DNA from 2 places in the Streptomyces sp. NPDC030296 genome. Region 1 is predicted to be linked to the other one. Evidence: riboswitches for the same ligand, from Rfam matches in the RefSeq annotation. Region 1 holds a riboswitch; the other holds the start of a gene.
What was found. Region 1 has a riboswitch for S-adenosylmethionine ahead of thrC (threonine synthase). Riboswitches for the same ligand answer to the same signal wherever they lie in the genome.
Positions count from the first base shown of each region.

Region 2: linked by a shared signal. The riboswitch ahead of ACZ4Z3_RS06075 (aminotransferase class V-fold PLP-dependent enzyme) and the one ahead of thrC (threonine synthase) in region 1 are both predicted to bind S-adenosylmethionine.

Region 1 covers NZ_JBVICQ010000022.1:45,451-60,194, forward strand. Annotated here, with positions in the region: gene ACZ4Z3_RS38750 (1-phosphofructokinase) at 1-822, opposite strand, end outside; gene nagA (N-acetylglucosamine-6-phosphate deacetylase) at 1,045-2,292, opposite strand; gene ACZ4Z3_RS38760 (ROK family protein) at 2,292-3,254, opposite strand; gene ACZ4Z3_RS38765 (extracellular solute-binding protein) at 3,498-4,718, shown strand; gene ACZ4Z3_RS38770 (DUF3263 domain-containing protein) at 4,962-5,189, shown strand; gene otsB (trehalose-phosphatase) at 5,207-6,085, shown strand; gene ACZ4Z3_RS38780 (alpha,alpha-trehalose-phosphate synthase (UDP-forming)) at 6,182-7,591, opposite strand; gene ACZ4Z3_RS38785 (glucosyl-3-phosphoglycerate synthase) at 7,804-8,748, opposite strand; SAM riboswitch class I at 8,880-9,023, shown strand; gene thrC (threonine synthase) at 9,042-10,343, shown strand; gene ACZ4Z3_RS38795 (MoaD/ThiS family protein) at 10,397-10,672, shown strand; gene ACZ4Z3_RS38800 (cold-shock protein) at 11,136-11,339, shown strand; gene groL (chaperonin GroEL) at 11,729-13,351, shown strand; gene ACZ4Z3_RS38810 (NADH:flavin oxidoreductase) at 13,559-14,683, shown strand.
Region 2 covers NZ_JBVICQ010000002.1:467,951-482,694, forward strand. Annotated here, with positions in the region: gene ACZ4Z3_RS06050 (NYN domain-containing protein) at 1-1,187, opposite strand, end outside; gene ACZ4Z3_RS06055 (hypothetical protein) at 1,258-1,497, opposite strand; gene ACZ4Z3_RS06060 (rhomboid family intramembrane serine protease) at 1,689-2,465, shown strand; gene ACZ4Z3_RS06065 (Lrp/AsnC family transcriptional regulator) at 2,462-2,743, shown strand; gene ACZ4Z3_RS06070 (hypothetical protein) at 2,867-3,274, opposite strand; gene ACZ4Z3_RS06075 (aminotransferase class V-fold PLP-dependent enzyme) at 3,384-4,754, opposite strand; SAM riboswitch class IV at 4,919-5,035, opposite strand; gene trpD (anthranilate phosphoribosyltransferase) at 5,331-6,395, opposite strand; gene qcrB (cytochrome bc1 complex cytochrome b subunit) at 6,551-8,191, opposite strand; gene qcrA (cytochrome bc1 complex Rieske iron-sulfur subunit) at 8,188-9,246, opposite strand; gene qcrC (cytochrome bc1 complex diheme cytochrome c subunit) at 9,243-10,052, opposite strand; gene ctaE (aa3-type cytochrome oxidase subunit III) at 10,151-10,771, opposite strand; gene ACZ4Z3_RS06105 (response regulator) at 10,926-11,327, shown strand; gene ACZ4Z3_RS06110 (L,D-transpeptidase) at 11,369-12,616, opposite strand; gene ACZ4Z3_RS06115 (cytochrome c oxidase subunit 4) at 12,746-13,144, opposite strand; gene ctaD (aa3-type cytochrome oxidase subunit I) at 13,141-14,744, opposite strand, start outside.

The DNA.
Region 1 (14,744 bases):
CAGGGCCGTCGCCCGGGTGAGGCGGTCGGGCCAGGGCAGGCGTTCGACCAGGCCCGACAGGAGGCCCGCGACCACCGCGTCGCCGGCGCCGGTGGGGTTGCCGCGGAAGCGGCGGGGCGGGGTCGCCCGCCAGTGGCCCTCGGGCGTGTGGGCGAGGAGACCGTCGGGGCCGAGTGAGGCGACGACCGCCTGGGCTCCCCTGCGGCGTGCGTCACGTGTCGCGCGGGACGGCTCGTGGGAGCCGGTGAGTTCGGCGAGTTCCTCGGCGTTCGGCTTCACCACGTCGGGGCGCGCCGCCACCCCGCGCCGCAGCGGCTCACCGCTGGTGTCCAGCAGGACGGGGACGGCCAGGGTGCGTGCCGTACGGATCAGGCCCGCGTACGCGCCCACCGGCACCCCCGGCGGCAGGCTGCCGCACAGGGCCACCGCCGAGGCGGAGCGCAGCAGGACCTCGTACGCCTCCTGGAACGCGGACCACTCGGCCGGGGTGATGAGCGGGCCGGGCTCGTTGAGCTGAGTCGTGTCACCGGTGGCGTCGACGACCGCGATCGTCCGGCGCGTCGCGCCCGCCACCGGGACCAGCGCGTCCACGATGCCCGGTGTCCGGGTGAGCCCCTCCTGGACGGCGCGTCCGGTGCCGCCGCCGACGAAGCCGGTGACCGTCACCTCGTGGCCGAGGGCGGCGAGCACGCGGGCCACGTTCAGGCCCTTGCCGCCGGGGCGTTGCATCACCTCGGTCACCCGGTGCGTGGCATGGGGCCTGAGGGCCCGTACGCGGTGGGTGATGTCGAGAGCGGTGTTCAGCGTGACCGTGAGGATCACCCGGGGCTACCCCCTCGAATTCGACGGCGCGACGCGTTCGGTCTTCGTTGACATCAGAATGCGCTCGGCGACAGCTGTTGCGGAGGCTCGATCATGCCAAAAGAGCGGCGGTCGGCCCAGTCCCCGGGGCCAACCGCCGTACTCCGCACCACCCGCCAACAAAGGGGCGGACCGGCCCGGTTGGGGATCGATCGACCCCATCGGCTGCCGTCCGCCGTCGGCTCAGTTCGTGAAGGGGTCCACCACCCAGGTGCCCTTGCGCAGGACGCCCTTCACCGCGAAGTCCGCGTCGAGGAGGACGACGTCGGCGTCCTTGCCCGGCTCCAGGGAGCCGATCCGGTCGTCCAGGCCCAGGAGCCTGGCCGGGTTGGCGGAGAGCGCGGCGACGACGGACTCGACGGGGAGGCCGTCGAGGGTGACCGCCCGCCTGAAGGCGCGGTCCTGGGTGAGGGTCGAGCCGGCGATGGAGCCGCCCTCCACCAGCCGGGCCACACCGTCGGCGACCTCCACCTCCAGCGGGCCGAGCATGTAGCGGCCGTCGCCGAAGCCGGCCGCGTCCATCGCGTCGGTGATGAACGCCACCCGCTCGGCGCCCGCGTGACGGAACGCCAGCTGGAGGGCGGCCGGATGCAGATGCGTGCCGTCGTTGATCAACTCGACCGTGACCCGCTCGTCCTCCAGGAGCGCCGCGATCGGGCCGGGGTCGCGGTGGCCCAGTGGGGGCATCGCGTTGAACAGGTGCGTGGCCACGGTCGCGCCCGCCTCGACGGCCCGCACGGTCTGCTCGTACGTGGCGTCCGTGTGCCCGATCGCCGCGATGACGCCGTGCTCGGCGAGGAGCCGTACGGAGTCCAGGCCGCCGGGGAGTTCGGTGGCCAGGGTGACCATGCTGGCCCTGCCGCGTGCCGCGTCGACCAGCTTGCGGACCTCCGCCGGGTCCGGGTCGCGCAGCAGTTCCTCGGAGTGGGCGCCCTTGCGGCAGGGGGAGATGAACGGGCCCTCGAAGTGGATGCCCGCGATGTCGCCCTGCTCGGCGAGCTCGGAGAGGAGCCCGGCGCGGTGGGCGAGGCCGTCCATGTCGCCGGTGACGGTGGAGGCGACGAGGGTGGTGGTGCCGTGCAGACGGTGGGTGTGGATGCCCCTCAGGACGTCCTCGACCGAGCCCGAGGTGAAGGACGCTCCACCGCCGCCGTGGTTGTGGAGGTCGACGAAACCGGGGACGGCCCACAGGCCGTGGGCCGGAAGGACGGGGGCGTCGGCGGGGGCGTGCTCGGCGATCCGGGTGCCGTCGACCACGACCCGGCCGTTCTCGACGATGCCGGTGGGGAGGACGACGTCGACGCCTTCCAGGACGAAGGGCCGCGCCGCCGGCGGCGACTGCGGGCGGGCGGGGGCTCGGCGCGCGGTTCCCCGCGCCCCTTCGGGCTCGCTGCTCGCGCCGGAAGCGGAAAAGTCCTGCTGGGTCGGCATCAGGGGGTTGCCTCCGAAGCGTCCGTGGGGGTCGTGGGGTTCGTGTCCGTGAGGAAGTCCCAGGCCAGGAGGCCGGCGCCGAGGCAGCCCGCCGTGTCGCCGAGGGAGGCCGGGACGAGTGTGGGGACCTTCTGGAAGGTCACCCGGTGTTCGATGGCGGTCCGCAGCGGGGCGAACAGGGTCTCCCCGGCCTCGGCGAGGCCGCCGCCGATGATCAGGGTGCGGGGGTCCAGCAGGGTGATCGCGGTGACGAGGCCGTCGGCGAGGGCGTCGACCGCCTCCTGCCAGACGCCGCGCGCCCGCGGGTCGCCGTACTCCACGGCCCGCGCGCAGTCCGCCGCGTCCGCGCCGGGGTCGCCCGTGGCCGCGGCCCAGGCCTTGCTGACCGCCGCCGCGGAGGCGAAGCGCTCCAGACAGCCGCGCTGACCGCAGGGGCACGGGGTCCCCCCGGGGCGTACGACGATGTGGCCGATCTCGCCGGCGAAGCCGTGCGCGCCCGCCTCGACCCGGCCCTCGACGCCGATGGCGCCGGCGATGCCGGTGCCGAGCGCCACGAAGAGGTAGCGGTCGGCGCCCAGGCCCGCGCCGACGCGGCCCTCGGCGAGACCGCCGGTGCGCACGTCGTGGCCGAGGGCGACCGGTATGCCGCCGAGGCGCTCGGCGAGGAGCGCGCGCAGCGGTACGTCGCGCCAGCCGAGGTTGGCCGCGTAGACGGCCACGCCCCGCTCGGCGTCGACGATGCCGGGCACGGCGACACCGGCGGCGGACGCGGACTCGCCGAAGTGCCGCTCGCCGTGCGCGCGCAGCTCGACCGCGAAGTCGAGGATCGACGCGACGACGGCGTCCGGCCCGCGGTCGCGGCCGGTGGCGAGGCGCGCCTGGTGCAGCAGCTCGCCGCCCGCACCGACCAGCGCGGCCTTCATCCCGGTGCCGCCCACATCGAGGGCGATGACATGTCTCACGGAGGACAGTGTGGCCCGTGTACCCTCAAGAGGTCTAGTCCACTCACGTGGTGTAGACCTTATGAGGAAGTTCGAGAAGTTGAAGGATTAACGGGCTTGAACGCAAGCCTGCGATCCAGGCTGTTTTGTTCGAAGCCCGTTCGATAAAGCGACAGGTTTGGGGCAGTACCAGTGCGACAGCGGCGGACGAAGACCCACATCAGGACCACCTCGGCACTCGCGGCACTGTCCGCACTGGGGCTGATGTCCACGCTTGCGGGCTGCGGCGCCGGGGAGGCGGACGGGCAGAAGGTCACCCTGAAGCTGGTGGCCGCCGACTACGGCGACTCCAGTGCCAACAGCTCCCAGAAGTACTGGGACGACCTCGTCGCGGCGTACGAGAAGGACCACCCCGACGTCGAGATCGACGTCACCGTGCACTCCTGGAACGACATCGACCGCGAGGTCAAGGAGATGGTCGACGCCGACAAGGCCCCCGACATGGCGCAGATCGGCACGTTCGCCGACTACGCCGCCGCCGGGAAGCTCTACGAGGTGGACGACCTGCTCTCCATACCCGTCCAGGGCAACTTCCTCGGCCAGCTCGCCAACGCGGGCAAGGTGAAGCGGGCCTCGTACGGGATGCCCTTCGCCGCGTCCACCCGGGTGCTCTTCTACAACAAGAAGCTGTTCGCCAAGGCCGGGATCGACGAGGCCCCGCGCACCTGGGGCGAACTGGCCGCCGACGCGGAGGCGCTCCGCGCGGCCGGCACCAAGACCCCGTACGCGCTGCCGCTGGGGCCCGAGGAGGCCCAGGCCGAGACCATGCAGTGGCTGCTCAGTGGTGGCGCCGGATACGTGGACAACGTCGGCGCGTACCAGCTCAACTCCGACGACAACGTGCGGACCTTCACCTGGCTGAAGAAGGAACTGGTCGACAAGGGCCTCACCGGGCCGACCGCGCCGGCCAAGCTGAACCGGGCCGACGCGTTCGACGCGTTCACGCGCGGCGAGGTCGGGATGCTCAACGGGCACCCCAGCCTGATGAAGATGGCCGAGGACAAGGGCGTCGAGTTCGGAACCGCCGCGCTGCCGGGACGTGAGGGGCGGTCGCGGTCGACCCTCGGGGTCACCGACTGGATGATGGCGTTCAAGCAGAACGGGCACCAGGAGGAGATCGGCGACTTCCTCGACTACGTCTACGCCGACAAGAACGTCCTCGCGTTCTCCCGTGAGTACGACCTGCTGCCGGTGACGGCGTCGGCGTCGCAGGCGATGGCGGGGGACAAGGACACCGCCGACCTCACGCCCTTCCTGACGGAACTCCCCTCGGCCGAGCTGTATCCCGCCGGGAAGACGTCGTGGGCGGAGGTCAGCGCGGCGGTGAAGCGGGAGATAGGGACGGCGGTGTCGTCGAACGCGAAGCCGCGGGTTGTGCTGGAGAGGTTGCAGGAGACGGCGACGGTGGCGGAGCGGGAGGACTAGGGCGCCCAGTAGCTCGGGGGTCGCTGTTGTCGGGCGGGTGCGGGTGGTGTGTGGTTTCTCGCGCAGTTCCCCGCGCCCCTGAAAAAGCAGGGGCCTGCGGCCCCGTGCTTTTCCGATGAAGGGCGGGCCGTAGGCCCGTTCCCTTCAGGGGCGCGGGGAACTGCGCGAACGGCCCCCACCCGCCCGCACCCGGCGACGCACCGGTCAGCCCCCACTGTCCGTCCCGTCCGTTACCGTCGGGGCATGGAGAGCCTCGATACACGTGAGCAGGCCATCCTCGCGTTGGAGCGGCAGGGGTGGGGGAGCCCGGGGGCCAAGGAGCGGGCCATACGGGAGCGGCTGGGGCTCGCCCCCGTGCGGTACTACCAGCTCCTGAACGCCCTGCTGGACGACGAACGCGCCCTCGCCCACGACCCGGTCACCGTGAACCGGCTGCGGAGAGTGCGGGAGGCCCGCCGGGCCGAGCGGTGACGGATAAGGTCGACGGCATGGGCAGCCACAAGGATTCCGAGAACCCCAAGGCCACCTTGCCGACACCTGTGACCCAGGCCGGCCGGGACGCGCTCGACGCGATCCTCGCCGACCCCGGCCGTACGGTGATCGCGCTCGACTTCGACGGCACGCTCGCGCCGATCGTCCCCGACCCCGAACAGGCCCGCGCCCACCCCGACGCGGTCCCCACCCTCGCCGCACTCGCCCCGCGTGTCCTCTCCGTCGCCGTGGTGACCGGCCGCCCCGCAGCCGTCGCGGTCCGCCACGGAGGCTTCGCCGGCGTACCCGGCCTGGAACACCTCACCGTGCTCGGCCACTACGGCGCCGAACGCTGGGACGCCGCGACCGACACGGTCACCGCGCCGCCCCCGCACCCCGGGGTCACCGCCGTCCGCGCGGAACTCCCCGCGGTGCTGGAGCGGGCCGGGGCGGGGGAGGGCACCTGGATCGAGGAGAAGGGGCGGGCCGTCGCCGTCCACACCCGGCGCGCGGCCGATCCGCAGGCCACGTTCGAGGCGCTGCGTGCGCCTCTGACCGACCTCGCCACCCGTCATGGCCTCATCGTCGAACCGGGCCGGATGGTCCTCGAACTGCGGCCCCCGGGGATGGACAAGGGCGTCGCCCTCCGTCGGCACGTCGTGGAGTCCGGCGCGACGGCCGTCCTCTACGCCGGGGACGACCTCGGCGACCTGCCCGCGTTCGCCGCGGTGGAGAAGCTGCGGGGCGAGGGCGTGCCGGGGTTGCTGGTGTGCAGCGGCAGCGCGGAGGTGACGGAGCTGTCGGAGAGGGCGGATCTGGTGGTGGACGGGCCGGAGGGGGTGGTGCGGTTGCTGGCGCGGATCGCCGGGTGCGTGGAGGTAGGGGGCGCCCAGTAGCTCGGGGGTGCGCGTCGGTGTGGCGGCTGCGGGTGGTTCGTGGTTTCTCGCGCAGCTCCCCGCGCCCCTGGAGGGACGCACCCCCGGCCCGAGCTACTAGGCCCTCAGCTCCCCCAACTGATCCAAGAACCACCGGGCCGGTGGCAGAGCCGTCGCCGCCGCCGTCAGGCGTTTCGTGCGCTCCGCCCGCTCCTCCGGCCCCATCGACAGCGCCTCGTGCAACGCCCCGGCCGTCCCCCCGATGTCGTACGGGTTGACCACCACCGCGTCGTCGCCCAGTTCCTCGAACGCCCCCGCCTCCCGCGACAGCACCAGCACGCAGCCCCTGTCGGAGACGAGCGGTACCTCCTTGGCGACCAGGTTCATGCCGTCGCGGATGGGGTTCACGAGGGCGACGTCGGCGAGGCGGTACGCCGCCAGGGAGCGGGCGAAGTCGTCTTTGACGTGGAGGACGACCGGGGTCCAGCCCGGCGTCCCGTACCGCTCGTTGATCTCGGCCGCCACCCGCTGGACCTCGGCGGTGTACTCCCGGTACACGGCGAGGTCCTGCCGCGACGGGTACGCGAAGGCCACGTGCACGACGCGCTCGCGCCACTCCGGGCGGTCGTCGAGGAGCTGCCGGTACGCCAGCAGGCCCCGCACGATGTTCTTGGACAGTTCCGTGCGGTCGACCCGGACGATCGTGCGGCGCGGCGTGCCGTCGGGAGCCGTGCCGATCTGCTCCCGCAGCGCGACGATCCGCTCGTCGACGTCCGCCTCGTGCGCGCGGGCCCGCAGGAAGTCCGCGTCGGCGCCGAGCCCGTGCACACCGATCCGGGTGCCGGAGGTGGAGTCGGGGCCCAGGACGGCGTGGCAGCACGCGGTGAACGCGTCCGCCCACCGCCGGGTCAGGAACGCGGCCCGGTCGGCGCCGAGGATGCCGTCCAGCACCTCCGCGGCGATGTCGTCGGGCAGCAGCCGGAAGTAGTCGACGGGCGCCCACGGGGTGTGCGAGAAGTGGCCGATCCTGAGGTCGGGGCGCAGCTCGCGCAGCATCCTCGGCACGAGCGTCAGGTGGTAGTCCTGCACGAGCACGGCCGCGCCGTCCGCCGCCTCCTGTGCCAGCGCCTCGGCGAAGGAGCGGTTGTACGTCTCGTACGCGGTCCACTGGGCCCGGAACTCCGCGTCGAAGACAGGCTCCAGAGGGGTCTGGTACAGCATGTGGTGCACGAACCACAGCGCGGAGTTGGCGACGCCGTTGTACGCGGCGTGGTGGACGTCGGCGGGGATGTCCAGCATGCGTACGCCGGGCTCGCCGACCCCGCGGCGTACGGCCTCGCGGTCGCCGTCGCCGAGCGCGGAGCACACCCAGAGGGCACCGGCGTCGGGGCCGATCGCCGACAGGCCGGACACGAGTCCGCCGCCGCCGCGCTTCGCGGTGAGACCGCCGGAGTCGTCCTGGGTGTACGAGACGGGGCCGCGGTTGGAGGCGACCAGCACCTGGGCTGCAGCGTGCGTTGATGCCATACGGCTCAACCTAGCCCGTGTTCGAACCGCTCAAACGTACGGTTCGGCCGTATACAGGAGCGCCCAGGGGGGTGGGGGTGACTTGTGCGTCGGCGGGTGCGGGTCCGTTGTGGTTTCTCGCGCAGTTCCCCGCGCCCCTGAAGGGAACGGGCCTGCGGCCCGCCCTTCACCTCACCCGCCGACGAGACCGCACCCGGCATTCCTCAGGCGCCCTACGCCGCCTTCCGTTCCACGTACTCCGCGATCTCCGCCATCGGCGGTCGTTCCTCCAGGTCCACCGAGTACGTCCGCGGCTCGAAACCCTCCGAGCCGCGTTCGAACTGGGTCAGGACGGGACGGATCAGGTGGCCGCGGGCCAGACGGAGCTGGGCCGTGCGGTAGATCGCCGCGGACATGCGGCCCAGGGCCTGCCCGTCCTGGTGACGGTGTTTGCGGACGCCCACGTCGACCTGGGCCAGCGCGTCGAGGCCGACGAGGTGGAGCGCGTCGACGAGCATGCCCAGTTCGATGCCGTAGCCGACGGGGAACGGGAGCCGCTCCAGTAGGGAGCGGCGGGCCGCGTACTCGCCGCCCAGCGGCTGGACGAAGCCCGCCAGCTGGGGCCAGTGCATGTTGAGCAGGGGGCGGGCCATGAGTTCGGTCACCCGGCCGCCCTGGCCGGCGGCCGCGCCGAGCGGGCGGTCGTACATCGCCTTGACCAGGTCGACGCCGGGGTCGGTGAGCAGCGGGCCGACGATCCCGGTGACGAAGTCGGACGAGAACTCCTTGAGGTCCGCGTCTATGAAGCAGACGATGTCGCCGGTCGTGACCAGCAGCGACCGCCACAGGACCTCGCCCTTGCCGGGCACGGCGGGCAGGCGCGGCAGGATGTCGTCGCGGTGGACGACCCGCGCCCCGGCCGCCGCCGCCACCTCGGAGGTGCGGTCGGTCGACCCGGAGTCGACGACGACGACCTCGTCGACGAGCGGGACCTGGTGCATGAGGTCATGGCGGATGACGGTGACGATGTCGCCTACCGTCTCCTCCTCGTTCAGCGCGGGCAGGACGACACTGACGGTCTGCCCCGAGGCCCGTTTGGCGGCAAGGATCCTGTGGAGCGGGCGATCGGTCACGGACCAGGAGCGGGTGCTCAGCCAGCGCTCGACTTCCTTCAGCACAGTGCGCGGCTCCTCTGCGTTCATCTCGCGGTTCGGACGGCTCTCTCAACTGTCCTGGCCTTCGGTTACAGTCTTGAACAACGCTGATGACCATCGCATGTCGGTGCTCGTGTGCGTATACAACCAAATACCGCTCATCCAGAGGGGCAGAGGGATACGGCCCGATGAAGCCCCGGCAACCCTCCAGCTGTCTTGTCACGTCGCCGTGGCGAGGTCCGGCTAGGGAAGGTGCCAAATCCGTCTCACGACGAGATGCGTCGTGAGGAAGATGAGGAGAAAGGGCCTCGCCTCACATGGCTGCGCAGACTGTTGCCACCGAATCCACGACCACCGACGGTGCCGCGAAGAGCGTCGACCTCGGCCCCGCCGCCGCCCTGAGCTGTCGCGAGTGCGGTCACCGCGTCCCCCTCGGGCCGGTCTTCGCCTGCGAGGAGTGTTTCGGCCCGCTGGAGATCGCGTACGACTACTCCGCCTACGACACGGAGGAGCTGCGCAAGCGGATCGAGGCCGGCCCCGCGAACATCTGGCGGTACGCGCCCCTGCTGCCCGTCCCCGCCGACGTGGCGACCAAGCCGAACCTGAACCCCGGCTGGACCCACCTCGTCAAGGCCGACAACCTCGCCCGTGAGCTGGGTGTCACCGGCGGCCTCTACATCAAGGACGACTCCGGCAACCCGACGCACTCCTTCAAGGACCGCGTCGTCGCCCAGGCCCTGGAGGCCGCGCGCGCCTTCGGCTTCACCACCCTGTCCTGCTCCTCCACCGGCAACCTCGCCGGCGCCGTCGGCGCCGCCGCCGCCCGCGCCGGCTTCCGCTCCTGTGTGTTCATCCCGCACGACCTGGAGCAGGGCAAGGTCGTCATGGCCGCCGTCTACGGGGGTGAGCTGGTCGGCATCGAGGGCAACTACGACGACGTGAACCGCTTCTGCTCCGAGCTGATCGGCGACCCGGCCGGCGAGGGCTGGGGCTTCGTGAACGTCAACCTGCGGCCGTACTACGCCGAGGGCTCCAAGACCCTCGCGTACGAGATCTGCGAGCAGCTCGGCTGGAAGCTGCCGGACCAGCTGGTCGTGCCGATCGCCTCCGGCTCGCAGCTCACGAAGATCGACAAGGGGCTCCAGGAGCTGATCAAGCTCGGGCTCGTCGAGGACAAGCCGTACAAGATCTTCGGCGCGCAGGCCGAGGGCTGCTCGCCGGTGTCCGTCGCGTACAAGGCGGGCCACGACGTCGTCCGGCCGCAGAAGCCCGACACGATCGCCAAGTCGCTGGCCATCGGCAACCCGGCGGACGGGCCGTACGTCCTCGACATCGCCCGGCGGACCGGCGGGGCCGTGGAGGACGTGACCGACGAGCAGATCGTCGACGCGATCAAGGTGCTCGCCCGGACCGAGGGGATCTTCGCGGAGACCGCGGGTGGCGTGACCGTCGGCGTCACGAAGAAGCTGATCGAGAACGGGCTGCTGGACCCGGCGCTGACGACCGTCGTGCTGAACACCGGTGACGGTCTCAAGACGCTGGACGCGGTCGCCGGAACGGGGCTCACCGCGACCATCCGTCCCAACCTCGACTCGTTCCGCGACGCCGGGCTCGCGTAACCACCCAGCCCCGCGCCCCCAGCTCTGCCGCACACACCCGGAGGTCACCAGTCATGAGCGTCAGCGTTCGCATCCCCACCATCCTTCGCACCTACACCGGCGGTCAGGCCGAGGTCCAGGCCGAAGGCGCCACCCTCGCCGAGGTCATCGCGGACCTGGAGAAGAACCACACCGGGATCGCCGCGCGCGTCCTCGACGACCAGGGGAAGCTGCGACGCTTCGTGAACGTGTACGTGAACGACGACGACGTGCGGTTCGAGCAGGGTCTGGAGACGGCCACGCCGGACGGTGCGGGCGTGTCGATCATCCCGGCCGTCGCCGGTGGCTGATCACCGTTCTGTACCCGGCGGTAGTAACCGTCGGTAACATTGATTACGGATTGTTCATCGAATTGCCCCCTCCGTGAGAGAAGCGGAGGGGGCAATTCTCTATGGTTGAGCACGGTACAGTTGGGGAACCCGGCCCGCTTGTCGTTGTGATTTCATGCCGGGCGCATATCCAATCGCGCCGCACGCCCTATATGAAGTAGCCAAAGTCTGTAGGGCATTTGTGTGTTTCGCGCCTTTTATGGGGCCCGACTTGCCCTGAATTCGGGGGAATTGTTCGTACATTCCCGACCGGGCCTGTCCAGATTTTCTCGTCCGATTGCCCTGTTGCAGACGGCAGTTGGGCAGATACATTCAGCCGCGGTCGACGCGTTCCGGCGCACACCCCCAACCGTTGGGGGGTGAGGTCTGACCCGGGTCCGCGAAGTGCGGATCTGTGCAAGGGCCAGTAATAGGGGAGTTAGGCATGGCTCAGGGCACCGTCAAGTGGTTCAACGCGGAGAAGGGGTACGGCTTCATCGCGGTCGACGGTGGTGCGGATGTATTCGTCCACTACAGCGCGATCCAGATGGACGGTTACCGCACCCTGGAAGAGGGCCAGCGGGTCGAGTTCGAGATCTCGCAGGGTCAGAAGGGTCCGCAGGCGGACATGGTCCGTCTCGCAGGCTGAAGCAACGCGCCGGTTAGCAGCGACGTTCTTCGTTCTTCTCGGAGGGTCCGCGCCCCGTACTCGGGGTGCGGGCCCTTCCGCGTGTCCGGGCCGCGTGTCCGGGGCCGCGTGTCCGGTCCGCCGCCGCCTGATCGTCCGTTCGGGAGGGGCGCCGACCGGGCGCGTAGGGGTGCGTTCACCTGCGGATCATCCGGAGGCGCTTGCACTCGACCATGCCGAGTGCTAATCATTGGCGTTAGCACTCTGAAGGTGAGAGTGACAACGAAGGACCGGGTCGGTGAGGCCCGCAGGCCAGATGGGGCAAGGAACCACGAGGCAGGCGAGCCGTCCGTCGCGGGCGCGGGCGCGGTCCGAAGGAATCACCCCCAGTCCTGGAGGGACCACTTCACATGGCCAAGATCATCGCGTTCGACGAGGAGGCGCGGCGCGGCCTCGAGCGCGGCATGAACCAGCTCGCGGACGCCGTCAAGGTGACGCTCGGCCCCAAGGGTCGCAACGTCGTCCTCGAGAAGAAGTGGGGCGCCCCCACGATCACCAACGATGGTGTGTCCATCGCCAAGGAGATCGAGCTCGAGGACCCGTACGAGAAGATCGGCGCCGAGCTGGTCAAGGAAGTCGCCAAGAAGACGGACGACGTCGCCGGTGACGGTACGACCACCGCGACCGTCCTCGCCCAGGCGCTCGTACGCGAGGGCCTGCGCAACGTCGCCGCCGGTGCCAACCCGATGGCCCTGAAGCGCGGTATCGAGAAGGCCGTCGAGGCCGTCTCCGGTGCGCTGCTCGACCAGGCCAAGGAGGTCGAGACCAAGGAGCAGATCGCCTCCACGGCCTCCATCTCCGCCGCCGACACCCAGATCGGCGAGCTGATCGCCGAGGCCATGGACAAGGTCGGCAAGGAAGGCGTCATCACCGTCGAGGAGTCGCAGACCTTCGGTCTGGAGCTCGAGCTCACCGAGGGTATGCGCTTCGACAAGGGCTACATCTCGGCGTACTTCGCCACCGACATGGAGCGCATGGAGGCGGTGCTCGAGGACCCCTACATCCTCATCGCCAACTCCAAGGTCTCCAACGTCAAGGACCTGCTCCCGCTCCTGGAGAAGGTCATGCAGTCGGGCAAGCCGCTGCTGATCATCGCCGAGGACGTCGAGGGCGAGGCCCTGTCGACCCTGGTCGTCAACAAGATCCGCGGCACCTTCAAGTCCGTCGCGGTCAAGGCCCCGGGCTTCGGTGACCGCCGCAAGGCCATGCTCGGCGACATCGCCATCCTCACGGGCGGCGAGGTCATCTCCGAGGAGGTCGGCCTCAAGCTGGAGAACGCGACCCTGGACCTCCTGGGCCGCGCCCGCAAGGTCGTCATCACCAAGGACGAGACCACGATCGTCGACGGTGCCGGCTCCGCCGACCAGGTCGCCGGCCGCGTGAACCAGATCCGCGCCGAGATCGAGAACAGCGACTCCGACTACGACCGCGAGAAGCTCCAGGAGCGCCTGGCGAAGCTCGCGGGCGGCGTGGCCGTCATCAAGGCCGGTGCCGCGACCGAGGTCGAGCTCAAGGAGCGCAAGCACCGCATCGAGGACGCCGTCCGCAACGCGAAGGCGGCCGTCGAGGAGGGCATCGTCGCCGGTGGTGGCGTGGCCCTGCTCCAGGCCTCCCAGGTCTTCGAGAAGCTGGAGCTGGAGGGTGACGAGGCGACCGGCGCCAACGCCGTGAAGCTCGCCCTGGAGGCCCCGCTCAAGCAGATCGCCGTCAACGGCGGCCTCGAGGGTGGCGTCGTCGTGGAGAAGGTCCGCAACCTCCAGGTCGGCCACGGCCTGAACGCCGCGACCGGTGAGTACGTCGACATGATCGCCTCCGGCATCATCGACCCGGCGAAGGTGACGCGTTCCGCCCTGCAGAACGCCGCGTCCATCGCCGCGCTGTTCCTCACCACCGAGGCCGTCATCGCCGACAAGCCGGAGAAGGCCGCCGCGCCCGCCGGTGGCGGCATGCCGGGCGGTGACATGGACTTCTGAGCCTCCTCGTAGCGAGAAGGTTCGGACCCGGTCCGTCAGTACCGAGGGCGGCACTCCCTGTTCCGACAGGGGGTGCCGCCCTCGGGCGTGTCCGGGGTCACACAAGCCGCCGGTCCTCGGTGGAATGCCGTGGCTGGCGGGGAGGTTGACGAGTACAGCGATTCATGCACATGCATATAGCGCCCGACCTCTCCGAGGAGTCCCCACGTGACCACCGCGTCCACCTCCCGTGCCGCCGACGTTCTCTCCCGGCCCGCCGTCATCAATGGGCTGACCGTGCCGAACCGGATCGTCATGGCTCCGATGACCAGGAACTTCTCACCGAACGGGGTGCCGGGGCCGGATGTGGCCTCGTACTACGGGAGGCGGGCGGCCGCGGGCGTGGGCCTGATCGTGACCGAGGGAACGTATGTGGGGCACGAGTCGGCGGGGGAGAGTGACGGGGTGCCCCGGTTCCACGGGGAGGAGCAGCTCGCGGGGTGGGCGAAGGTCATCGAGGCGGTGCATGCCGGGGGCGGGACGATCGTGCCGCAGCTCTGGCACATCGGGACCGTCCGGGAGCAGGGGAAGCCCCCGTTCCCCGAGGCGCCGGTGCTCGGTCCGTCCGGGTTGCGTGGTGACGGCAGTGTCGCCGAGGGCGGGCGAGCCATGACGCAGACCGACATCGACGAGGTCGTGGCGGCGTTCGCCAAGGCCGCCGCCGACGCCGAGCGCATCGGCATGGACGGCGTCGAACTCCACGGCGCCCACGGCTATCTGATCGACCAGTTCCTGTGGGAGCGCACCAACCGACGCACCGACGCCTACGGCGGTGACATCGTCGCCCGTACGAAGTTCGCGGCGGAGGTCGTGGCCGCCGTGCGCGCGGCGGTCTCGCCGACGTTCCCGGTCATCTTCCGGTTCTCGCAGTGGAAGCTCGGCGCCTACGACGCGCGGCTCGTCGACAGCCCCGAGGAGCTGGAGGCGCTGCTGACCCCGCTCGCGGCAGCCGGCGTCGACGCTTTCCACGCCTCCACCCGCCGCTACTGGCAGCCCGAGTTCGAGGGCTCCGACCTCAACCTCGCCGCCTGGACCAGGCAGCTCACCGGCAAGCCCGTCATCACCGTCGGCTCCGTCGGCCTCCACGGCGATGTCACGACGGCCTACCAGGGCGAGAGCTCCGAGGTCCGCAACATCGAGGACCTGCTCGACGGTCTGGAGGAGGAGCAGTTCGACCTCGTCGCCGTGGGCCGTGCGCTGCTCCAGGACCCGGAGTGGGCGGCGAAGGTGCTGGGCGGCCGCTTCGACGAGCTGAAGGCGTTCGAGCCCGCTTCCATGGCGTCGCTGAGCTGAGCATGCCACTGGGCCGGGACTTTTCGCCAAGTCTCCCCAGTACCCGGCGGTAGTGATCCAA
Region 2 (14,744 bases), on a different contig from region 1:
CCGGGCTTGGAGAACAGCACCCGCACCCCGCGCGGCGGTGCGAGCAGCACGGGCGCGGCCAGCTCCGCCCCGTCGAAGACACAGGTGACCTCGGCGCCGGTCTGCGCGGCCAGCTGCGACAGCTGCCCGAGGAGCCGCAAGCGCTGCTTCTCCAGGGGCATCTGCGGATAACCGGTCTTGGTGACGTTGTAACCGTCGACCACGAGGTGGGCCTGCGGCAGCGCGAGCAACTGGTCCAGGATCGCCGGGTCGTTCTCCGACAGCGCGCGGGCGGCGATGTCCTTCGGCGTCATCCGCCCGGGCTCGACCGCGTCGACGGTCTCGGCGGGCCGCACGGAGACCGGCGGCAGCGCCAGCTCCCGTCTGAGGCCCTGGGCGGCGTCCAGCACGGTGTCCAGCAGCAGCCGTACGCGCATGTCCTCGACGCTGCGCCCCTCGCGGGCCGCCCGCCGCGTGGCCTCCAGGGCGGCCTCCGCCTCGCCGAGCCGGGCCTTCAGCCGCCGGGTCTCGCTCTCGGCGGCGGACACCTGGGCGTGGCTCTCGGCGCGCAGGGCCTCCATCTCGGCGTTCTGCTTGCGCAGGGCGGCCTCGCCGCGCTTGACGTCGCTGAGGGCCGCCCGGAGCTTGCGGTGCAGGGAGTCGGCGTCCTTCTTGGCCGATTCCAGCTCCTGGCGCAGCCGTTCGGTCTCGGCCTTCGTGTGGTCGCGGGCCTCGGCGAGCTGCTCGCGCAGCCGCTCCAGTTCGGCGCGGCTCTCCTCGTCGGCCCGCTCGGCGTCCGCCCGCTGGGCCTCCTCGCCGGCCGCGGCGACCAGCTTCACCCAGCCCGGGGGGCGCAGGACGTACGCGGCGGCCGCCACGTCCAGCGGGTCGGCGGCCGGGGGCGGGGCTCCCGTGTCCAGGGCGCCGGCCAGTTCCGGGTGGGCCTCGCGGAACCGCTCCGCGATCCGCTGTCTGAAAAGCGTGTCGCCCTCGACCGCGGCCGCCATGGCGTTGCCCGCGAACTTCACCCGGCGGTTCGGGGCGAACCGGGCGTACTGCCGGAGCTGCGCGGGCAGTTCCGCGACGGTCAGGCCACCGAACCCGTCCGACACGATCTGTACGACACGCCGGCGCACGCCTTCGGGCAGCGGACGGTCGAGCACCTCAGCGGCGCCGTCGCCCGGCCCCCCGCCTGCGGTCTCCACCATCCGTCACACCCCATTTCCATGCGGGCCCCTCCGCCGCTCCCGACTCGCGCGAGCGCGGGGACCCACGTCCTCAGGAGCCGGCGCCCGGCCTGTCCACGAGTTCCACCTGGTCCACGGCGTTGCACCAGCGGCAGCGGACCGACTCGATGGTCTCACTGACCACCTCGCGCTCCTCGACCTTCGGCTCCCCGGCGAGGTCCAGGTGAACGTACTCGACGACCTTGGACGAGCGGGTCACGTCGAACCGCGTGAGATTGCCGCAGAGGGTGCAGCGCCAGCGGGTCGTGGCCGTCGGCAGGGGAACCGTCATCGTGGCTGCTCTTCCTTCTTCCAGTCTCCGTGATGCGCGCGCCGGACTCCCGGTGCGTGTGGCTCGTAACCCTACGGCCTGACCGGTACTCGCCGCCCGTCCGCCCGGGGAGTGCCTCCGGCGGTGACGCCGAACCCCCTCGGCGGCGAGGCGGTCTGTGCGGGTGGGTCCCGTTACGTCATGCTCTGCTCATGATCGGCAAGTGGAGCGCACATGTTTTCGGACCCCGGTCCGGCCCCGGGGCGGGGCAGCCGCTGGAGCGGACCGTGCGGAACGAGTCGGCGCCGGTGACGTACGGGCTGATCGCCGCCTGCTGTCTGGTCTTCCTGATCGGTCCGGCCGCGGGCCTGAACCCCGTGTACGGCGCCGGGGACGAGCTGCTCGCGGCGCAGCGGGCGTATTTCCGCCGCTGGGGTGTGGTACCGGTCGAACTCTTCGCCGGCACGCCCCGCGCGGCCCTCACGCCCCTCACGGCCCTCTTCGTGCACGGCAGCTGGCTGCACCTGCTGGGCAACATGCTGTTCCTCTTCGTCTTCGGGGCGATGGTCGAGGAACGCATGGGCCATGTGGAGTTCGCCCTCTTCTACGTGGTCTGCGGGTACCTCGCCCTGGTGGCGTACGCGATCGCGCACGCCGGGTCGCAGCAGTCACTGGTGGGCGCGTCCGGTGCGATCTCCGCCGTCCTCGGCGCGTTCCTCTTCCTGTTCCCCGGAGCGCGCGTGACGAGCCTGTTCCCGTTCCTGTTCTTCCTGCCGCTGCGCTTCCCCGCATGGGTGACCCTGCCGTTCTGGGTGACCCTGCAGTGGCTGGCCGCGCGCCGGGAGACGTCCGGGCCGGGGGTCGCCTATCTGGCGCACCTCGTCGGGTTCGGACTGGGGTTCGTCTACGCGTGGGGGCGTCATGGACGGAGGACTAGAGTGACAGCGAATGCCCCCGCTCCGGCCCCCGAGGGAGAACACCAGCCGTGATCACCGCGATCGTGCTCATCAAGACCAGCGTGGACCGGATCCCGGAGATCGCGGAGTCGATCGCCGCGATCGAGTCGGTGACCGAGGTGTTCTCGGTGACCGGTACGTACGACTTGGTCGCCATGGTCCGGGTCAAGGCCCATGAGGACCTCGCCGAGGTGATCCCCGGGCGCATCAGCAAGATCCCGGGGGTGCGGGGGACGGACACGCACGTGGCGTTCCGCACGTACTCGCAGCACGACCTGGAGGCCGCGTTCGCCATCGGCCTGGACGGCTGACCAGGGCCGACGACGGCCGCACGGACGCCGCGCGGCGGGCCCCCACCGAGGAGCGCCCGCCGCGTCGAGCTGCCGAAGGGCCCTACGGCCGTCCGGCGATCAGCCGGGAATCGTCTCCCGGGGTCACTTCCAGCACCACTTCTTGATCGACTTGTAGGCGCTGATGTCCGGATCGGTCGACCCGCGCATCCCGGTCTTGCGCACGATCTGACGGTCCTTGCCCCGGCTGTCCTTGCCGTACCACGTCTTGGTGGTCCGGTTCCACGTCGAACGCGGCAGCCGCTTGTGGGTGGGATGGTCGGCGTACGGCGGCACCCACGCGCCCCTGCCGCACTTGTAGTCGGGCACCGCCTTCACCATGTAGTACGTCATGGTGTGCTTGTAGTTCTTGGCGTCCCACAGGCAGAGCGAGCCCTTCGGCTTGCAGTCGCCCATGGCGGCCTCGGCCGAGTCCGCCTGGATCCCGCCCGCCAGCACCATGCCCACCGTCATGGCGGAGGCGACCGCGAACCCCTTCATCCCACGCTTCATCCGTACTCCCCGTAGTGAGCGGCCGCGAAGACCGACCGCCCACCCACCTTAGGCAGCCCCGCTCAGCCCCGAACAGTTGTCCTTTGGGGCAGGGTGGCGCCAGGGGACGTCAGGTGGCGGGGACGCAACGGCCGTCCTCGGTGCGGTAGTTCCACCGGGCACCGTCCCGGACGAGTTCCCTGACCGCGCCCACGAACCGCTCGACGTGCTCGTCCGGCGTGCCGGCGCCGAAGCTCACCCGGATCGCGTTGAGGGACTTCTCGCCCGGCGCGGCCTCGGGCGCGCCGCACTCCCCCTGGGTGTGCGGGTCGCTGCCCAGCAGGGTGCGGACCAGCGGGTGGGCGCAGAACAGGCCGTCGCGGACGCCGATGCCGTACTCGGCGGACAGCGCCGCCGCGAAGTGGGAACTGTTCCAGCCGTCGACGACGAAGGAGATGACGCCGACCCGGGGGGCGTCGTCCCCGAACAGGGAGAGCACCCGGACCTCGGGCACCTCGGCGAGACCGGCGCGGACCGTGTCGATCAGGTGCCGCTCACGGGCGACGAGGGTGTCGAACCCGGCCTCGGTGAGGGCCTTGCAGGCGGAGGCGATGGCGTACGCGCCGATGACGTTGGGCGAGCCGGCCTCGTGGCGCGCGGCGGTCTCGTGCCACTCGATGTCCACGCCCCCGTCCGTCCGCCGGGTCACCTTGCGGGAGGCACCGCCGCCCGCGAGGTACGGGTCCGCCTCCCGCAGCCAGTCGGCGCGCCCGGCGAGGACGCCGGAGCCGAACGGCGCGTACAGCTTGTGCCCGGAGAAGGCGACCCAGTCGACGTCCAGGTCCCTTACGGAGACGGGGTGGTGGGGGGCGAGCTGCGCGGCGTCGAGCACGATCCGCGCGCCGTGCGCGTGTGCGGCGGCGGCCAGTTCGCGCACCGGCCAGATCTCGCCGGTGACGTTGGAGGCACCGGTGACGCAGACCAGTGCCGGGCCGTGGGGGTCCCGGTCGGCGAGGGCGCGCTCCAGCGTGGCGACGGCCTGGGCGGGCGTCCGGGGCGCGTCCAGATAGGTCACGCGGGCGTCCCGCCAGGGCAGCAGCGAGGCGTGGTGCTCGGTCTCGAACACGAAGACCTGGCAGTCGGCGGGCAGGGCCGCGGCGAGAAGGTTCAGCGAGTCGGTGGTGGAGCGGGTGAAGACCAGCTGGTCGTCCTCCCGGCAGTCGAGGAACGCGGCGACGGCGCGGCGGGCGTTCTCGAAGAGGTCCGTCGACAGCTGCGACAGATACCCGGCGCCCCGGTGCACGCTCCCGTAGTACGGCGCGTACGCGGCCACGTCGTCCCAGACCCGCTGGAGCGCGGGGGCGCTGGCCGCGTAGTCGAGCGCGGCGTAGGTGACCTCCCCGCCGGTGACGAGCGGGACGGTGACATCACGGCCGAGAACGGACAGCGGGGCACAAACGGACTGGTCGGCGGCAAGGCTGGACACGCTGGAGACAGACATGGGGAACTCCCGTGAGAGGGCATGCCGAAGAAAGGCACGCTGAAGGAAGGAAAAAGGGGTGCGCGGAGGCGGGGCTCGGCGGCCCTATCGCATTCGCTTGCTCACGGAAGACTCCCTCGAACGACCAGGACCCCTGGCCCCACACTTCTCACAAGTGCGTGAGGGGTCCGCGCTTGTCGTAGACCTCGCTGCCTACGACCTGGTCTTCACCCGGGGCACCCCGCCACGGACGGAGGGTTGCCGGACAGCCGGCCGGGGCCTTGTGGCTGTCACTCATGACCTGATCAGGAACGTACGTGAAGTGATCGCCGCCCCGCAACTCGTGTCCGGATGGCGGGATCGGGCGCCTAGTCACTCGGGGGTACGGGTCCCTCGGCGGGTGCGGGTCCCTTGTGGCTTGTCGCGCAGTTCCCCGCGCCCCTGAAGGGAACGGGCCTGCGGCCCGCCCTTCATCGGAAAAGCACGGGGCCGTAGGCCCCTGCTTTTCCAGGAGCGCGTCGGGGAACTGCGTGAACAACCCCCACTCACCCGCGGCCGCCAACGAACCCCGCGGCCCTCCCCCGACCGCGTCCGGCCCTACCGATTCGTCGCCGCCACCCAGCGGTCGAGTACCCTCCGCGCCGCCCCCGAGTCGATCGACTCCGCGGCCCGTTCCATGCCGGCCCGCAGCTGCTCCGCCAGCGGCGCGCCGCCCGGATCCAGTGCCACCAGCGCCGCCGCCGAGTTCAGCAGCACCGCGTCGCGGACCGGGCCCGTCTCCCCCGCCAGCAGGCGTCGTGCGACGTCCGCGTTGTAGGACGCGTCGGCGCCCCGCAGCGCGGACACCGGCACCAGTTCCAGGCCCACGTCCCGTGGATCGAACGTCTCCTCCGTCACCTTGCCGTCGCGGACGACCCACACCCGTGACGTCGCCGTGGTCGTCAGCTCGTCCAGCCCGTCGTCGCCGCGGAACACCAGCGACGAGTTGCCTCGTTCGGCGAAGACACCCGCCATGATGGGCGCCATACGGGGGTCCGCCACGCCTACCGCCTGGGCCCGCACCTTCGCCGGGTTCGCCAGCGGCCCGAGCGCGTTGAACACCGTACGGATGCCCAACTGCCCGCGCGCGGCGGCCACATGACGCAGCGCCGGGTGGAACTTCACCGCGAAGCAGAAGGTGATGCCCGCTTCCTCGGCGACCTCCGCGACCCGCTGCGGGGTCAGCTCCAGATTGACGCCGAGCTTCTCCAGCACGTCGGACGCGCCGGAGGCCGAGGACGCGGCCCGGTTGCCGTGCTTGACGACCTTGGCGCCCGTGCCGGCGACGACGATCGACGACATCGTGGAGATGTTGACCGTCTTGGCGCCGTCGCCGCCCGTGCCGACGATGTCGACGGTCCGCCCCGACACCTCGATCACCTTGGCGTGCTCGTACAGCGCCCGCACCAGCCCGGTGATCTCGTCGACGGTCTCGCCCTTGGCCCGCAGCGCCACCACGAACCCGGCGATCTGCGCGTCCGTCGCCTCACCGCGCATGATCTGGTCCATCGCCCAGAACGTGGCGCCGGCGTCCTGGTCCTGCCCGGCGAGGAGCGCGTTCAGCACCTGGGGCCAGGAACGGTCCGCCGCGGTGTCGCCTCCGGCGGGGGTCACAGCGCTCATCAGCCGCTCCTGGTGGTCGTAGCCGCGGGGACGGTCACCGCCCGCGGACGTGAGGTCATCGATGGCTCTCACCCTATCCAGCTCCGAGCACGGCGAAGGGCCCCCGTCCGAAGATCGGACGGGGGCCCTTCGACCGTGTGTGGCGAAGCGGGAGATCAGTGGTGGCCGTGGCCGCTCGTGATCTCCTTGTACTCCTCGACGCTGGGCTTGAGGATCTGGTTGTCCTCGCCGTAGTAGCCCTTGCTCAGCTTGGCCCGCAGCTTCTCGCGACGCGTGATCTTGCGGGTGACGCCGTTCTCGTCGACCGCGGGACCGATCTCGGCCGGCTTGTACTGCTCGTGCGCGGTGAGCGTGTGCAGCTGCTCCTGGCTGAGCGGCTCGTGGATCTCGATGAACTCACCGTGCGGCAGGCGCTTGATGATGCCCGTCTCGCGACCGTGCAGGATCTTGTCCCTGTCGCGGCGCTGGAGGCCGAGGCAGATGCGCTTGGTGACGACGAACGCGAGGACCGGGGCCACGAAGAACGCGATCCGGACGAACCAGGTGATGGCGTTGATCGACAGGTGGAAGTGGGTCGCCCAGAGGTCGTTTCCACCACCGATCAGCAGAACCATGTACCAGGTGATCCACGCGACGCCGAAGCCCGTACGTGTCGGGGCGTTGCGCGGGCGGTCCAGGATGTGGTGCTCGCGCTTGTCGCCGGTGACCCAGGACTCGATGAACGGGTAGACCGCGATCGCGACCAGGACCAGCGGGAAGATCACCAGCGGGATGAACACACCCAGGACGAGCGTGTGACCCCAGAAGTTGATCTCCCAGCCCGGCATCACACGGATCAGGCCCTCGGAGAAGCCCATGTACCAGTCGGGCTGGGCGCCGGTCGACACCTGGTCCGGACGGTAGGGACCCATCGTCCAGATCGGGTTGATCGTGGCGATCGCCGAGATGATCGCGATGACACCGAAGACCAGGAAGAAGAAGCCTCCGGCCTTGGCCATGTACACGGGCAGCAGCGGCATGCCGACGACGTTGTTGTTCGTCTTTCCGGGGCCCGCGAACTGGGTGTGCTTGTGGTAGAAGACCAGGATCAGGTGCGCCACCACGAGGCCGAGCATGATGCCGGGCAGCAGCAGCACGTGCACCGAGTAGAACCGGGCGACGAAGTCGCCGCCGGGGAACTCCCCGCCGAAGAGGAAGAACGACAGGTACGTGCCGACGATCGGCACGGACAGGACCGCGCCCTCCATGAAGCGGACACCGGTGCCGGAGAGCAGGTCGTCCGGGAGCGAGTAACCGGTGAAGCCGGTGAACATGCCGAGGACGAACAGCAGGAAGCCGAACAGCCAGTTGACCTCACGCGGCTTGCGGAACGCGCCGGTGAAGAACACGCGCATCATGTGCACGAACATGCCGGCGAGGAAGACCAACGCGGCCCAGTGGTGGATCTGCCGGATCAGCAGACCACCGCGCACCTCGAACGAGATGTGCATGGTCGAGTTGAACGCCTCGGACATCAGCTGGCCCTGCAGCGGGACGTACGGGCCGTGGTACTCCACCTCGTTCATCGACGGGTGGAAGAACAACGTCAGGTACACACCCGTGAGGATGATGATGATGAAGCTGTAGAGGCAGACCTCACCCAACATGAACGACCAGTGGTCGGGGAAGATCTTGCGCATGTTGGCCTTGGCCAGGGAGTAGATCCCGAGCCGGCCGTCGGCCCAGTCGGCGACGCGCTCGCCGGCCGGTGCCTTCCCGCGCTTGTCGCGCGCGTCGGTGGTGGTTGCAGTGCTCATCCGCGCTCCCAGAAGGCAGGACCGACGGGCTCTTCGAAGTCGCTCAGGGCTTCGAGGTAGCCGTCTTCACCGACGGTGATCCGCAGCTGCGGCAGGGCGTGACCCGCGGGACCGAAGATCACCTGGCCCGCGTCGGCGAGGTCGAAGGTGGACTGGTGGCAGGGGCAGAGCACGTGGTGCGTCTGCTGCTCGTACAGGGAGATCGGGCAACCGACGTGGGTGCAGATCTTCGAGTAGGCCAGGATGCCCTCGTGACCCCACTCCAGTGACTTCTTGGACTTGATGTCGTCCGGCTGGATCCGGACGATCATCAGGGCGTCCTTGGCGATGTTCTTCTGGAAGTCGTGCTGGTGCTCGTCCAGGCCGGCCGGCATGGCGAAGGTCAGCGACCCGACCACGACGTCCGCGGGACGCAGCGGCTCACCCGTGTTCATGTTGACGAGCTTCTTGCCCTTGGCCCAGGTGGTGTGCCGCAGCTTGGTGCCGGGCAGCGGACCGAGGTCACGCAGCAGGACGACACCGGAGAGCGGGACCATCGCCATCGCGCCGAGCATCGTGTTGCGCACCAGCTTGCGCCGGCCGATGCCCGACTCGGCGGCACCCTGCTTGAAGTCCGCGTGGACCTTCGCGCGGACCTCGGGCGAGGCCTCGATCGGGTGACGCTCGTCGGCGACCTCCACGTCGGACATCAGGGTGCGGGCCCAGTGGACCGCGCCGGCGCCGATGCAGAACAGGGCCAGGCCCAGGGTGCCGCCCAGCGCGAAGTTCAGCGCGCTGATGTGCCCGATCGGCCAGACGTAGATCGACCGGTCGACGGGGATCGCGACATACGAGGCGATGAACGCGATGGTGGACAGCATCGACACCGTGAACAGCAGGGCGACCGTGCGCTCGGACCGCTTGGCGGCCCGCTCGTCGATGTCCTGGATCCGGTGCTCGTGGGGCGGCAGGCCGGGGTCCGCGAAGGGGTTCTCCTCGTCCGCGACCTTCACCGCGCCGTGCGCGTCGTCCTGCTCAGCCGGCAGGTTCTCTTCTGGAATGTCTTGGCTACTCATGACTTCTTGGCCTTTGCGGTCCGAGCGGCGACCCACACGGCGACAGCGATCAGCGTGCCGAGACCGAAGACCCAGCCGAACAGGCCCTCGCTGACGGGACCCAGTCCGCCGAGGCTGAGGCCACCGGGCTCCACGGTGTCATCGCTGTTGACCGCTTCGAGGTACGCGATGATGTCCTTCTTGTTCTCCTCCGACAGCGTGGTGTCGGGGAAGGACGGCATGTTCTGCGGGCCGGTCTGCATGGCCTCGTAGATGTGCTTCGGGTCGACACCCTCAAGGCTCGGCGCGTACTTGCCCTCGGACAGCGCACCGCCCTTGCCGGTGAAGTTGTGGCACTGAGCGCAGTTCGTCCGGAACAGCTCGCCGCCCTCGGCGATGTCCGCGCCCTCGGGGTTGTACGCGTTCCCGGTCGGGATCTCGGGACCGGCGCCCAGCGAGGCGACGAACGCCGCGAGCTGGTCGATCTCGGCCTGCGAGTAGATGTTCTTCTTCTTCGGGACCTGCGCGCCGGGCTGCTGCGCCGGCATACGGCCCGTGCCGACCTGGAAGTCGACGGCCGCCGCGCCCACGCCCACCAGGCTCGGCCCGTCGGTGGTGCCCTCGCCGCCCTTGCCGTGGCAGCTGGCGCAGCCCACCAAGTAGAGCTTCTTGCCCTCCTCGATGGTGAGGGTCTGGGCGGTTTCATCGGCCTGCGCCTTGTCCGCGGGCGCGAAGGCGGTGTACAGCCCCCCGGTGGCCGCCAGCGCGATGAGTAGGACGACGACCGCCGCCAGCGGATGGCGTCGTCGTGCGGAGAGCTTTTTCACGGATTACCCCGGTGTCAGGATCTTCTGCGTCGGTGCTTCTGGAAGGGTCGTTCTCGGGATCGAGGCGGGCGTACGGTCCGCCCGGCTCGTCCGCCCGATTACTTGATCATGTAGATCGTGGCGAAGAGGCCGATCCAGACGACATCGACGAAGTGCCAGTAGTAGGACACGACGATGGCCGCGGTCGCCTGCTCGTGGGTGAACCTCTTGGCCGCGTAGGTGCGCCCGAGGACCAGCAGGAAGGCGATGAGGCCGCCCGTCACGTGCAGGCCGTGGAAGCCGGTGGTCAGGTAGAAGACCGAGCCGTACGGGTCGGACGAGAGCGACAGGCCCTCGTGCTTGACCAGCTCGGTGTACTCGAAGACCTGACCGCCGATGAAGATCGCACCCATCACGAACGTGACGATGAACCACATCCTGAGCTTCTTCACGTCCCCGCGCTCGGCGGCGAACACGCCGAGCTGGCAGGTCAGGGAGGAGAGCACCAGGATGGTGGTGTTGGTCGCCGAGAACGGGAAGTTCAGGGTGTCGGCCTTCTCCGACCAGAACTCCGGACCGGTCACCGATCGCAGGGTGAAGTACATCGCGAAGAGGGCCGCGAAGAACATCAGCTCGGAACTCAGCCAGATGATGGTTCCGACGCTGGTGAGGTTCGGCCGGTTGACCGACGGGTGCGCGTGCCCGGTATCTACTGTCGTTGCTGTCGCCACGACCGACATTATGTCGGTCGCTATCCCGCCCTCACTCCGGGGGGTGCCGTTCGGAGTGTTGCTCCCTTCCGTACCGGTGCTGACGTGGGGTTCAAGGGAGTAGCATCCGGCGCATCGGTCCCTGTCCGTACGACGTCTGAATCTTCTGCGTAACGGAGGAACAATGCGCCCGACCGCCACGGTGCTGGTGTACAGCGACGACTCCAACACCCGTGAACAAGTACGGCTGGCGACCGGCCGGCGCCCCGCCCCGGACGTCCCGTTCGTGGAGTTCCTCGAGTGCGCGACCCCCGCGGCCGTCGTGAAGGAGCTGGACAAGGGCGGTATCGACGTCTGCGTCCTCGACGGTGAGGCCGTGCCCATGGGGGGCATGGGCCTGTGCCGGCAGATCAAGGACGAGGTCTTCGAGTGCCCGCCGGTGCTGCTGCTGATCGGTCGGCCGCAGGACGCGTGGCTGGCGACGTGGAGCCGCGCGGACGGCGCGGTGACGCTCCCGGTGGACCCGGTGGAGTTCGCGTCGGCGCTGGCGTCCCTGCTGCGCGGGAAGCGGGCGCTGAGCGCCTAGGCCGTACTCGCCCGCGCCCCTGAGGGGGCGCGGTTCTTCCCTCACGCCGATTCGGGGCGCAGGCGGGCCTGGATCTCGGAGCGGGGGGCCTGCTTGGTGCCGGCCGTGAGGGCGCTGCCCTCGCGCCACTTCTGCCAGTCGAGGTTCCAGTCGCCGAAGCCGTTGCCGAAGGGGGTCATCATGTCGCCGGCGGAGTTGACGACCTTGACGATGTCGCCCTCGTTGATCGTGTCGTAGAACCACTCGGCGTTGGCGCTGCTCATGCCGGTGCAGCCGTGGCTGACGTTGGCGTAGCCCTGGGAGCCGGTGGACCAGGGGGCGGCGTGGACGTACTCGCCGCTGTTGGTGACCCTGACGGAGTTGTGGACGACCAGGTCGTAGAAGTCCGACGCGCCTATGCTGGCGCTGGTCATGCGCACGGTGCCTTCCTTGGCCAGGACGACCTTGACCCCGTTGCGGGTGTCGTAGCCGGGCATCCCCGTGGTGACCGGGATCTCCTTGATGACCTTGTCGTTCTTGTAGACGGTCATCTGGTGCGCGGCGGCGTCCGTGACAGCGACGATCTTGTCGCCGGTGGTGAGCGTCAGGGGGTCGGCCTTGCCGCCCCAGAGACGGTCACCGATCTTTATGCCCTCCAGGTTGCTGCGGACCTTGATGGTCGCGCCCGCGGGCCAGTACTCCTTGGGTCGGTAGTGGAGCTTCTTGTCGTCCACCCAGTGCCAGGCGCCCTCCGCGGCGGGCGTGGACTCCACCTTGAGCGCGCGTTCGACGACTGCCCTGGCCGCCTTGTCCTTGACGGCCCTGCTGAGCTCGGCGGTGACGGGCTGGCCGACGCCGTACTTGCCGCCCTTGGGTCCGAAGGTGACGTTCAGGCGCTTCTTGGCGAGCGGCCGGCCGGTGTCGAAGGACCGCTCCTCGCGGCCGGGGGCGCCGTCGTCGTCCTCGGTGCTCACGCGGACGGTGTAGCGGGCGTTGGCGGCGAGCGGTGAGGTGGAGTGCCAGCGGCTGCCGTCGGCGGAGAGTTCGCCCGCCACATAGCGTCCTGCGGCGTCCACGGCGGTGACGTCGGTGATGCGTCCCTCGTCCTCGGCGGTGACTTCCAGGGGCTTGTCCGGGTCGGCCTTCTCGCCGTCGCCGGAGGGGGTGTTGAAGGAGACCTGGCCGGCCGCGTCGTACGGCTTGCCCGAGAGCGGGTGCCCGCCGGAACCGCAGGCGGTGACGCCCGCTCCCAGCGAGACGACCAGCAAGGTGCAGCTGACGACCGTGCGGTTTCGCGGTGTAGTGCTCATGGCTTCAACGTAGGAACGGCCGTCGGGCGCGGCGCGCCGAGTGGGCCGAGTGAGGGACACGCGGTGTGGCAAACGAGGGAAGCCCGGACCTCCTGTCGGAGTGTCCGGGCTTCCGCCGCTCAACGTGTGTTACTGGTTCTGGTTCTCTCCGCGGTAGTACTCGAAGACCCAGCCCCACAGGCCGACCAGGATGATCGGCAGGGAGAAGTACAGCAGCCACCAGCCGAAGACGACGCCCAGGAAGGCGAGCGCGCCGCCGATGCCGAGGGAGAGCGGCTGCCAGCTGTGCGGGCTGAAGAAGCCCAGCTCACCCGCGTCGTCCGCGACGTCGGCCTCCTTGTTGTCCTGCGCGCCCACGTCGACCCGCCGGGCCGTGAAGGCCAGGTAGTAGCCGACCATGATGCACAGGCCGAAGGCCAGGAAGAGCGCCGTGGTACCGGCCGGCTCCTTCGACCACACGCCATAGACGATCGCCATGGCGAGGACGAAGACGCTCAGCCAGATGAACATCTTGCCCTGGATCTTCACTTGCCGGCCTCCTTGCCGCTGCCGCTGCCCGCGAGCTCGTTGGCGCGGGGAGCGCCGTGCGCGAGCTGCTCGAGCGCGGCGATCTCCGGGTGGTGCAGGTCGAACGCCGGGGATTCACTGCGGATCCGCGGCAGGGTGAGGAAGTTGTGCCGCGGCGGCGGGCAGGAGGTCGCCCACTCCAGAGAACGGCCGTAGCCCCACGGGTCGTCGACCTCGACCTTCTTGCCGTACTTGGCGGTCTTCCACACGTTGTAGAGGAACGGCAGGATCGACAGACCGAGCACGAAGGAGGCGATGGTCGAGATCGTGTTCAGGGCGGTGAAGCCGTCGGCCGCCAGGTAGTCGGCGTAACGGCGCGGCATGCCCTCGGCACCCAGCCAGTGCTGGACGAGGAAGGTGCCGTGGAAGCCGATGAACAGCGTCCAGAACGTGATCTTGCCGAGGCGCTCGTCGAGCATCTTGCCCGTCCACTTCGGCCACCAGAAGTGGAAGCCGGAGAACATCGCGAAGACGACGGTGCCGAACACCACGTAGTGGAAGTGCGCCACCACGAAGTACGAGTCGGAGACGTGGAAGTCCATCGGGGGCGAGGCCAGGATGACACCGGTCAGACCACCGAAGGTGAAGGTGATCAGGAAGCCGGTCGCCCAGAGCATCGGGGTCTCGAAGGACAGCGAGCCCTTCCACATCGTTCCGATCCAGTTGAAGAACTTCACGCCGGTCGGTACGGCGATGAGGAACGTCATGAAGGAGAAGAACGGGAGGAGCACGCCACCGGTGACGTACATGTGGTGCGCCCACACCGTGACCGAGAGGCCGGCGATCGCGATGGTCGCGCCGATCAGGCCCATGTAGCCGAACATCGGCTTGCGGGAGAAGACCGGGATGACCTCGGAGATGATGCCGAAGAACGGCAGGGCGATGATGTACACCTCTGGGTGGCCGAAGAACCAGAAGAGGTGCTGCCAGAGCAGTGCGCCGCCGTTGGCCGCGTCGAAGACGTGGGCCCCGAACTTGCGGTCCGCCTCCAGGGCGAACAGCGCGGCCGCGAGGACCGGGAAGGCGAGCAGGACCAGGACACCGGTCAGCAGCACGTTCCAGGTGAAGATCGGCATGCGGAACATGGTCATGCCCGGTGCGCGCATGCAGATGATCGTGGTGATGAAGTTGACCGAGCCGAGGATCGTGCCGAAGCCGGAGAAGGCCAGGCCCATGATCCACATGTCGGCGCCGACACCCGGGCTGCGGACCGCGTCCGACAGCGGAGAGTAGGCGAACCAGCCGAAGTCGGCCGCACCCTGCGGGGTGAGGAAGCCGGCCACCGCGATCAGCGAGCCGAAGAGGTACAGCCAGTACGCGAACATGTTCAGCCGCGGGAACGCCACGTCGGGCGCGCCGATCTGCAGCGGCATGATCCAGTTGGCGAATCCGGCGAACAGCGGCGTCGCGAACATCAGCAGCATGATCGTGCCGTGCATCGTGAACGCCTGGTTGAACTGCTCGTTCGTCATGATCTGCGTGCCCGGGCGGGCCAGCTCGGCGCGCATGAGGAGCGCCATGACGCCGCCGATGCAGAAGAACGCGAACGACGTGACCAGGT